3 regions of the Arthrobacter sp. TMS2-4 genome follow, and region 1 is predicted to be linked to each of the others. Evidence: riboswitches for the same ligand, from Rfam matches in the RefSeq annotation. Region 1 holds a riboswitch; each other region holds the start of a gene.

Region 1 (3,263 bases):
GCCCGACGCCGCCCGGTCGCTCAGCTACCCGGACGGGCGGGCGCAGCTCCGAGCGATCATCATGCACGAGCTCGCGCACGTCGTCGGGCTCGATCATGTGGATGATCCCGGCGAGCTGATGTACGAGCAGAACATGGGGCGGGTCTCGTTCGGCGAGGGCGACCGTGCCGGCCTCGCACTCCTCGGTTCGGGACCCTGCGCGCCCGGACTGTGAACTCCCATTCCCTGAAGGTCAGGCCGGAGCGATCCGCGACGGCGCATGTGTCGCACGCGCCGTCCTGCTCGCCCGCGTCCACTCCCGGAGAAATCTGCTAAACAACTGAGTAAAAGTCCGCCATGGCGCGCCGACAACGTAAATTAAGGAGATGAGCAATGATGCCCTCCCGACAGCCGTCCAACCGTTCGATCCCGACGGCGGCAGCGACCAGTCTGCCGAGGCACTCGAGGCGCTCATCGCCACGGTCGAGAGGGAAGTCGCCGAACTCGAATTCACACGCTTCACGAACGACGACGCCGTCGCGCTGGGGCAGTTGATCGTTCAGTTGGGAGCGGGTCGCAACCTGCCGATCGCCGTCTGCATCCGACGGCCGAACCACATCCTGTTCCGGGCCGCGCTCGACGGCACCACGCCGGACAACGACTACTGGCTCGACGCGAAAAGCCGCACCGCCGAACGGTACCTCGTTCCTTCCCTGCTCGTCGGCCTGTGGGGACGCCGCAACGGCGGGAGGGTGGAGGACGATCCGCTGTTCGACACGACGGTGTTCGCAGCGCACGGCGGCTCCTTCCCGCTGTACATCCAGGGTGTCGGACCGGTGGCCACCGTGACGGTTTCCGGCCTTCCGCAGCTCGAGGACCACAAGCTCGTCGTCGAGGCGCTCCGGACCTTCCACGCCGCTGCCGGCCTGTAGCCCGTGGTACGCCGTCGTGCGTCTTCGCATGACGCCGCGTAACCGAATATGACGGGGACCGCTGGCGCTGCCGCCGCCCCGTGCGCTTAGCTGGAGCCATAACCATCCCGAGCGGCCGAGAGACCTGGATCGACGACGCCGCAGCAACCCTCCCCGCGTAGCAACGGGGAACGGTGCTACTGCCAGGACCGATGGAGAAGCTACACGCTTTCGTTGGTCTGTCCCTCCGTGCTCCTGCACGCCCGGGGCGCCTGCCGGCGACCTGTATCAGCCCTCCATCGGGCGATGATTCAGGAGCCCCGCGTGAGAACAGCAAGCCCCAGCACACCCCGATCCTTCCCCCGATGCGCACCCCGCGGCATTGTCCTGTCCGCCGTCGCGGCGGCAATGGCGCTCACCGCGAGCGGCTGCGGAGGCTCCGCTGCCGCAGGCGAGGACGACACCTTCGTCTTCGCGACGGGCAAGGACATCTCCTGCCTCGACCCCCACGTCAACGGGGACATGCCGCAGGCGTCCATCGCGGCGAACTACCTCGATTCCCTGGTCTCCCAGGACAGCGAGGGTGCCATCCATCCCTGGCTGGCCACGGACTGGTCGGTCTCCGACGACGGCCTCACCTACACCTTCACGGTGCGCGACGACGTCCGGTTCACTGATGGCACCAGGCTCACCGCAGAGGCGGTGAAGGCCAACCTCGACCACATGATCGACCCCGATACACAGTCAGGGACGGCCGGCGGCTACCTCAAACCCTACGTGGGCACGGAGGTGGTGGACGAGACCACAGCCGTCGTCACCCTCAACCGCCCATACGCTGCGTTCCTCGAGGTGCTCGCGCAGCCGTTCCTCGGTATCCAGTCACCGGAGGCGCTCAAACGTCCGCAGGCCGAGAACTGCAACGCCCCCGTGGGAACCGGGCCCTACCGAATCGTGGACTACGTGCCGCAGTCCAGGGTCAGCCTGGTCCGCAACGAGGACTACAACTCGGCCCCGCCGTACGCGCAGCACGAGGGGCCGGCGCACATCGAGAAGATCGAGTGGCGGATCGTCCCCGAGGATTCCACGCGCTACGGGCTGCTGCGCGCCGGGCAGGTGCACGCCCTGGACCTCATGCCGTCCGTCCATTTCGGTGAGGCCGAGGCGGACCCGGACGTCGGACTCATCCTGCAGGACAGGCCCGGCAACCCGACCAACCTGATCCTCAACACGACACGCGCACCGTTCGACGACCTCCGGGTCCGGAAGGCCTTCCTCCGCAGCGCGTACGTCGACGCCGGCATCAACAGCGTCTACTTCGGCACCGTGACCCGGGCCGGCGGACCGCTCAGCTCCACCACCGGCTTCTACTCCCCCGACTTCGAGCACGTCCACGACCCGGACCCGGACGAGGCAGCCCGCCTGCTCGACGAGGCCGGCTGGACCGAACGGGACGACGAGGGCTACCGCGTGAAGGACGGCGCGCGCCTGACCGTGCACTTCCCCTACACACCCGGCGCGTGGCCCACTGCCCATCAGGCCCTCGTAACGCAGATCCAGGCGACGGCGAAGAAGGCCGGCTTCGAGGTGCTCATCGAGAACGGTGACGGCGCAACCGTCAGCGAACTCGGCAACACCTTCGACTACGATCTCCGCGCCGACTACTGGAACACCAACACGGCCGACGTCCTGCGGATCGTCTTCTCCTCCGAGTACACCGAGTCCGCGGGCTTCGTGCCCAACGGCTCGGGTTTCCGCAACCCGGAACTCGACGGCATCCTCAATGACGCCCTCGCGACGGACGACCCCGGGACGCGGGAAGACCTCTACTACCGGGCGCAGCAGATCGTCAGTGACAACGCGCTGCAACTGCCCCTCTACAACCAGGCCAGCCAGGTGGCGCTCCGGACCGACCGCTATCGGGATCTCACCCTCGAGCCGAGCCTGTCCCTCCCCTACCTCTACGACGTCACGGCGGTGGATTCAGAATGAGCACCCAGTCCCTCGATTCCCTCAGCGCAGCACCCCGCACGACGGCGACGGCGGGCACCGCCGGGAAGGTCGTCGCGAAGCGGGCGGCCGGCAGCCTCTTCGTCCTCTGGGCGGCCGTGACCCTGACGTTCTTCGTCCTGCGCCTCACGCCGGGCGATCCGATCACCGCGATCCTGGGCGGCGCGGGATCCTCGCCGTCCCCCGAGACGGTCGCGGCCGTCCGCGCCGAGTACGGGCTCGACCGGCCCGTCCTCGTCCAGTACCTCTCCTACCTGGGGAACCTCGCCACGGGAGACTTCGGGGTGTCCTACATCTTCAAGGTCCCGGTCCTGGAGATCATCGGCCCGCAGATCCTGCCCACCCTGCAGCTCGCGGGGCTGGCCC
Region 2 (3,263 bases), on a different contig from region 1:
GTGGGCCATGACTGTTCTCGTGTTCCTGGACCCGGCCCATGACGACGGCAGGGTCGTCGACGCGTCCCAGCCGCAGCTGATGGCCACCGACCTCGGCGCCACCCGCGGGGACGGCCTGTTCGAATCCCTGCTCGCCGTCGACGGGGCGCCCCGCAAGGAGCAGGCACACCTGGACCGCCTCGCGTCGTCGGCCGCCGCCCTGGATCTCGCCGTGCCGGACGCCGGGGCGTGGAGCCGCGCGATCCGCACGGGGCTGCGCGAGTTCGCGGCGGAGGAACCCGACCAGCGGAACGCCGTCGTGAAGCTGATCGCCACGCGCGGCGTGGAGGGCGCCGGACGGGCCACGGCCTGGGTCCAGGTGGCCCGCGTGCCGGACGCCACCCTCCGGCAGCGCGAAACCGGCCTGAAGGTCCTGTTCCTCGAGCGCGGCTATGACAGCACCGTCGCCCAGCGGGCACCCTGGCTGCTCCTGGGCGCCAAGACCCTCTCGTACGCGGTCAACATGGCTGCCGTCCGGTATGCGAAGGCGCACGGGGCCGACGACGTCATCTTCACCTCCTCCGACGGCAAGGTCCTGGAGGGACCGACGTCGACCGTCCTCCTCGCCTACGACCGCGACGGCCGGAAAACCCTCCTCACGCCGCAGCTCGAGAGCGGGATCCTCGCGGGGACCTCGCAGAGCGCATTGTTCGCCGCGGCGAAGGAGCAGGGGTGGGAGCTCGGCTACGGACCGCTGGAGCCGCGCCACCTCCTGGACGCCGATGCCGTGTGGCTGATCTCGAGCATCCGGCTGCTCGCGCCGGTGCTCTCGATCGACGGCCAGGAGCTCCGTACCTCGAGGGCCCTGACCGCCGAGCTGGGCGACCTCGTGGACCGCTTCGTGTAATCTCCGCCACAAAACCGCCCTCCGGGGCCCTTCTGCTACGTCAAGTGTCGGATTCCGGTCCTCCTCGTTTTGACCCGGTGCTTCGTGCTGCCCTAGCGTTTTGCCTGCAATCAAGAGTTCCAGCCATCGGCCCTGGCCGGCTGGACAGCAACCCTCTCCCGTAGTGGGGTGCTCCAGGTGAAGATTCGGCCGCCGGGACCAGTCCCCCGGTTGGCAAGTACGGCGTCGTGCGGCCTGTCCCGGACCATTCCCCGGTGACGGCACCCGTACCCGCGCACACCCCAGAACAGTGAGCGTGTCACCCAGCAGCCTGTCCCCCCGCCGTGACCCGGCATCCCCGTACCACCCCGTTCCCCGCGCCCTCCTCCGGGCCGGCACTCCGAAGGACACCATGAACATCTCCCGCAAGGTCCTGGCGGCATTCGCCGTCCCCTTCCTCGCCCTGACCGTCTCCTGCGGCAGCGGCAGCAGCGAACCCGCCGAGACCACCGACGCCCTGGCCGGCAGCGACCAGCAGTCGCTCGACCAGTACACGACCGAGACCACGACGTCGATCGACGAGATCGACACGGCGGAGCTCGGCCTCATCACCGACGGCACGCTGCGTGTCGGCACCCTCTCCGACGCCCCGCCGAACATCTTCCTCGAGGACGGCGTGTTCACCGGCTACGACAACGAACTGCTGCGCGCCATCGGCGACAAGCTGGGCCTCGAGGTCGAGTTCGCGTCCACGGACTTCTCCGCGCTCCTCGCCCAGGTGCAGAACAAGCAGTTCGACGTCGGATCCTCCTCGATCTCCACCACCGCGGAGCGCCGCGAGAACGTCGGGTTCACCAACGGCTACGACTTCGGGTACATGGCCGTCGTCGCGAAGAACGGTTCCTCCGTCACGGGCTTCGACTCCCTCTCGGAGGACACCCGCGTCGGCGTCGTCCAGGGCACCGTCCAGGACGACTACGTGTCCAACACCCTCGGCCTCGAGCCCGTGCGCTTCCCCGACTACAACACCGTCTACGCGAACGTGAAGAACGGGCAGGTCGACGCCTGGGTGGCTCCGTCGCAGCAGGCCACCGGCCAGGTGAAGGACGGCGACGACACCACGATCGCCGAGACCATCATCAACACGGAGAACTTCACCGCGTACGCCGTGAACAGCGACAACCAGCCGCTCATCGACGCCCTCAACGCGGGCCTCGACGCCGTCGTCGCCGACGGCACCTGGACCGAGCTCACCCAGGAGTGGTACCCGGACCGCGAGATGCCTTCCGACTGGAAGCCCGGCAGCAAAGCCGTGGACGTAAAGTAGCGGTCCCTGCATGGATGCCCTCGAACAGCTCGGCAAGACCTTCTTCGACTGGGAGGCGATGGCTGCGGTCCTGCCGGACCTCCTGACCGTCGGACTGCCCAACACGCTCATGCTCGCCCTGGCCTCGGGGATCATCGGCACCATCGTCGGCATGATCCTCGCCGTCATGGGCATCTCCCGCAACCGCGTGCTGCGGTGGATCGCCCGCGTCTACACGGACATCTTCCGCGGCCTGCCCGCGGTGGTGATCATCCTGCTCATCGGCCTCGGTCTCGGACCGATCCTCCGGGAGATCACGGGCAGCACGAGCCCGTACCCGCTGGGCATCCTCGCCCTGTCCCTGATCGCCTCCGCCTACATCGGGGAGATCTTCCGCTCCGGGATCCAGAGCGTGGAGAAGGGACAGCTGGAGGCGTCACGCGCCCTCGGCTTCAGCTACGGCGCGTCGATGCAGCTGGTGGTGATCCCGCAGGGCGTGCGGCGCGTGCTGCCCGCCCTGGTGAACCAGTTCATCTCGCTCATCAAGGAGTCCTCGCTCATCTACTTCATCGGCCTCGTCGCCAGTGAACGCGAGCTCTTCCGGGTGGGCAACGACGCCGCGAGCAACACCGGCAACCTGTCACCGCTCATCGCCGCCGGCGTGCTCTACCTGTGCCTGACCATCCCGCTCACGCACCTGGTCAACTTCATCGACAACCGGCTCCGCGTGGGCAAGCAGCAGAAGCTCGAGCCGGACGAACTGGCCGCACCGATCGGCGAAGGAGCGAAGGCATGAGAACCCCGGAATCAGGCACCCTGACGGGCAGGAACCTGCACCTGTCCTTCGGCTCCAACCACGTGCTGCGCGGCATCGACCTGCATGTGGAGCGGGGCACGACGGCGTCGGTCATCGGCCCCTCCGGGTCCGGCAAGTCCACCCTCCTGCGCGTCCTGAACCGGCTGATCGAACCGGACCAGGGGGACATCCTGCTGGACGGCCGGTCCGTCCTGAAGGACAACCCGGACGAGCTGCGACGGCGCATCGGCATGGTGTTCCAGCAGTTCAACCTGTTCCCGCACAAGACCGTGCTG
Region 3 (3,263 bases), on a different contig from region 1:
GCACCGCTCCACGCGGTCCGGGAACATCAGTGCCCATTCGAGGGCCCGGGCGCCGCCCATCGACCCCCCGAGCACGGAGTGCCAGCGCCCGATGCCGAGCTGGTCGGCGAGCAGGCTCTCCGCGCGGACGGCGTCGCGGATGGTGACGAAGGGGAACCGTGCACCCCACGGCGCGCCGTCGGGCGCGAGGCTGGCCGGTCCCGTCGAGCCGTAACAGCCGCCCAGCATGTTGACGGACACCACGAAGTAGCGGTCGGTGTCCACCGTACGGCCGGGACCCACGAGGGAGTCCCACCAGCCCTCCTCCTCCGAGGCGCCCCGGGCCACGTGGGAGCTGCCGGTCAGGGCATGCTGCACGAGGACGGCGTTGGAGCCGTCCCGGTTCGGCCGGCCCCAGGTCTCGAACGCCAGCTGGACGTCGGGCAGCGTCCCCCCGGTCTCGAGGGCCAGCGGGCCGATGGACGCGATACGGAGCAGCCCATCTCCGTCCGGGGGCGCTCCGTGCGTCCGGGCGGGCAGCGGGGCAGGAGGGTACGTGGTCACGAACCCTCAGGCCCCCTTGGCGGCGCGGAAGCCTGCATCCAGGTCGGCCAGGATGTCGGCGATGTGCTCGAGGCCGACGGACAGCCGGACCAGGCCGGGCCGCACGCCGGCGGTGAGCTGCGCCTCCGCCCCGAGCTGGCTGTGCGTCGTCGACGCGGGGTGGATGACGAGCGAACGGACGTCGCCCACGTTCGCGACGTGCGAGTGCAGCTCGAGCCCGTCGACGAAGCGCTTTCCGGCATCGAGTCCCCCGACGATGTCGAAGCTCACGATCGCTCCCGTGCCGTTCGGCCCGTACTTCCGCCCGCGGTCGTACCAGGGACTCGAGGAGAGCCCGGCATAGGTGACGCGTTCGACGTCGTCGTGCCCTTCCAGCCATTCGGCGACGGCCTGCGCGTTCTGCACGTGGCGTTCCATGCGCAGGCTCAGGGTCTCCAGTCCCTGGGCGATGAGGAAGGCGTTGAACGGGGAGACGGCCGAGCCGAGGTCGCGGAGCAGCTGCACGCGGGCCTTGAGGATGTACGCGAGGTTGGCGCCGAGCGCGCTGCCCACCCCGAGGTCGCGGGCGTACACGAGGCCCTGGTAGCTCTCGTCCGGCGTGTTGAAGCCCGGGAACCGGTCGGGGTGCTGCGCGAAGTCGAAGGCGCCGGAGTCCACGATGACCCCGGCGATGGCGTTGCCGTGCCCGCCGAGGTACTTGGTGGCCGAGTGGACCACGATGTCCGCACCCCATTCGATGGGCCGGATCAGGTAGGGCGTGGCCAGTGTGTTGTCGACGATCAGGGGGATGCCGTGCTCGTGGGCGACGGCGCTGACGCCCTCGATGTCGAGGACGTCCTGCCGCGGATTGGAGACCACCTCGCCGAAGAAGAGCTTGGTGTTCGGTCGGAGTGCCGCGCGCCACTGGTCGAGATCGTCGGGGTCCTCGACGAACGTGGTCTCGATCCCGTACTTCTTCAGCGTGTGCCGGAAGAGGTTGTAGGTGCCGCCGTAGAGGCTGGGGCTGGCCACGATGTGGTCGCCCGCCTCAGCGACGTTCAGTACCGCGAAGGTGCTCGCGGCCTGGCCGGAGGCCAGCAGCAGGGCGCCGACGCCGCCTTCGAGGCTCGCGATGCGGGTCTCGACGACCTCCTGGGTCGGGTTGCCGATCCGCGTGTAGATGGGCGCGAGTTCCGCCAGGGAGAACCGGTTCGCGGCGCTCTCCGCGCTGGGGAAGACGAACGACGACGTCTGGTAGATGGGGAGCGCTCGCGCCCCCGTGGCCGGGTCCGGCACCTGGCCGGCGTGGATCTGGCGTGTTTCAAAGGACCAATCGTTGGACATGGTGCTCCCTCTGATCAGGGGCTCCGCCTGTCCGGCTCCCGCCGGCGCCGCCGTTCGGGGAGACCGGACCCCGCAGGAGCCCGCGCTTGAACGGCGCCGATGGGACGCCGGACCTGGTCCTCACCCGGGGCACCCCACCGCGGTTGGAGGGTTGCCGGCCAGCAAGCCGGGGCTGTGTGCTGGCACTCATGACCTGCCTTCATGAAAGCCGATCCGGGGGGATCCGGCAACCGTGTGACCCTCCGTGAAGCAGCCCGCAGACGCGCTCCCGATCCGGCTGCGAGACACGCGTCGCGGAGTAAGGCTTGCCTTAGTCGAGACCCAGATCACTTAGTGCCAAGATAGCCGCATGCGCCTGGACCATGTATCTTATGCCTGCGAACCCGATGGACTTGCCGCGACGGCCGAGCGGATCTCGGCCAAGCTCGGCGTGGAGCCGGTGAAGGGTGGTGTACACCCCCGCTTCGGTACGCGCAACATGATTTTTCCCCTGGTCAACGGCCAGTACCTGGAGGTCGTCGAGGTGCTGAACCACCCGGCGTCGGACAAGGCCCCGTTCGGCCAGGCCGTCCGCGCCCGCTCCGAAGCCGGCGGTGGCTGGATGGGCTGGTGCGTCGCCGTCGACGATCTGGCGCCGTTCGAGGAGCGCCTCGGCCGCAGTTCCGTGCCCGGCAACCGGAAGTTCCCGGACGGCCAGGAGCTCACCTGGCAGCAGATCGGCATCAAGGGGCTCATCGCGGACCCCCAGGTCCCCTATCTGCTGCGCTGGGACGACGGCACGGAGGAACTCCACCCCTCGAAGGCCCGCCCCGCCTCGGTGAAGCTGGACTGCCTCACCATTGCCGGCTCGTCGGAGCGCGTGACCGACTGGCTCGGCACGGATGTCGAGCAGACGCTCGACGACGTGCAGGTCGAGTGGATCGCCCCCAACGGCACGCCCGGCGTCATGTCGGTGACGTTCGAGACCGACAGCGGGCGCGTCGAGATCTGACCGGTCGTCCCCGCACCCTCAGGGGTGCGTGTAGGTGAGGCAGTCGGCGGCGTCCGCGCCCGGGCCCACCTTCACGGCCGGCGCGCTGCACAGCAGGTCGTGGTTGAAGCTGCATTCGGAGCGCTGGCACGCACCGACGTGCGCGATCACTTTCGGCAGACCGCCGCTGACGGACGTGTCGATGAAGGTGGCGCACGTGGCGTGTTCCTCCACGCCGGACACCGTGATCGCGACGGCCGTGCAGCCGTCGTGGTTGAACGAGCAGTTGTGGACAGTGCACTCGGAGACGTTGGTGACGACGCTCATGATTCCTCCTGGCTGGTCCGACGGGGCACCGGTCGCGGAGCCCCGATGGTGCTGGGTGAGCACACGGTAGCACCGGGCCCCCCGGTTCTTTGAGTCATGA

Evidence for each region. Region 1 has a riboswitch for S-adenosylmethionine ahead of ACX80F_RS11935 (ABC transporter substrate-binding protein). Riboswitches for the same ligand answer to the same signal wherever they lie in the genome.
Region 2: linked by a shared signal. The riboswitch ahead of ACX80F_RS13265 (ABC transporter substrate-binding protein) and the one ahead of ACX80F_RS11935 (ABC transporter substrate-binding protein) in region 1 are both predicted to bind S-adenosylmethionine.
Region 3: linked by a shared signal. The riboswitch ahead of ACX80F_RS04920 (bifunctional o-acetylhomoserine/o-acetylserine sulfhydrylase) and the one ahead of ACX80F_RS11935 (ABC transporter substrate-binding protein) in region 1 are both predicted to bind S-adenosylmethionine.

Annotation. Positions count from the first base shown of each region.
Region 1 covers NZ_JBTNDI010000008.1:142,880-146,142, reverse strand. Annotated here, with positions in the region: gene ACX80F_RS11945 (matrixin family metalloprotease) at 1-214, shown strand, start outside; gene ACX80F_RS11940 (heme-degrading domain-containing protein) at 366-911, shown strand; SAM riboswitch class I at 1,011-1,109, shown strand; gene ACX80F_RS11935 (ABC transporter substrate-binding protein) at 1,215-2,879, shown strand; gene ACX80F_RS11930 (ABC transporter permease) at 2,876-3,263, shown strand, end outside.
Region 2 covers NZ_JBTNDI010000011.1:4,162-7,424, reverse strand. Annotated here, with positions in the region: gene ACX80F_RS13270 (aminodeoxychorismate lyase) at 8-886, shown strand; SAM riboswitch class IV at 995-1,112, shown strand; gene ACX80F_RS13265 (ABC transporter substrate-binding protein) at 1,278-2,192, shown strand; gene ACX80F_RS13260 (amino acid ABC transporter permease) at 2,203-2,967, shown strand; gene ACX80F_RS13255 (amino acid ABC transporter ATP-binding protein) at 2,964-3,263, shown strand, end outside.
Region 3 covers NZ_JBTNDI010000002.1:391,633-394,895, reverse strand. Annotated here, with positions in the region: gene metX (homoserine O-acetyltransferase MetX) at 1-519, opposite strand, end outside; gene ACX80F_RS04920 (bifunctional o-acetylhomoserine/o-acetylserine sulfhydrylase) at 550-1,866, opposite strand; SAM riboswitch class IV at 1,944-2,060, opposite strand; gene ACX80F_RS04915 (VOC family protein) at 2,216-2,857, shown strand; gene ACX80F_RS04910 (DUF1540 domain-containing protein) at 2,876-3,163, opposite strand.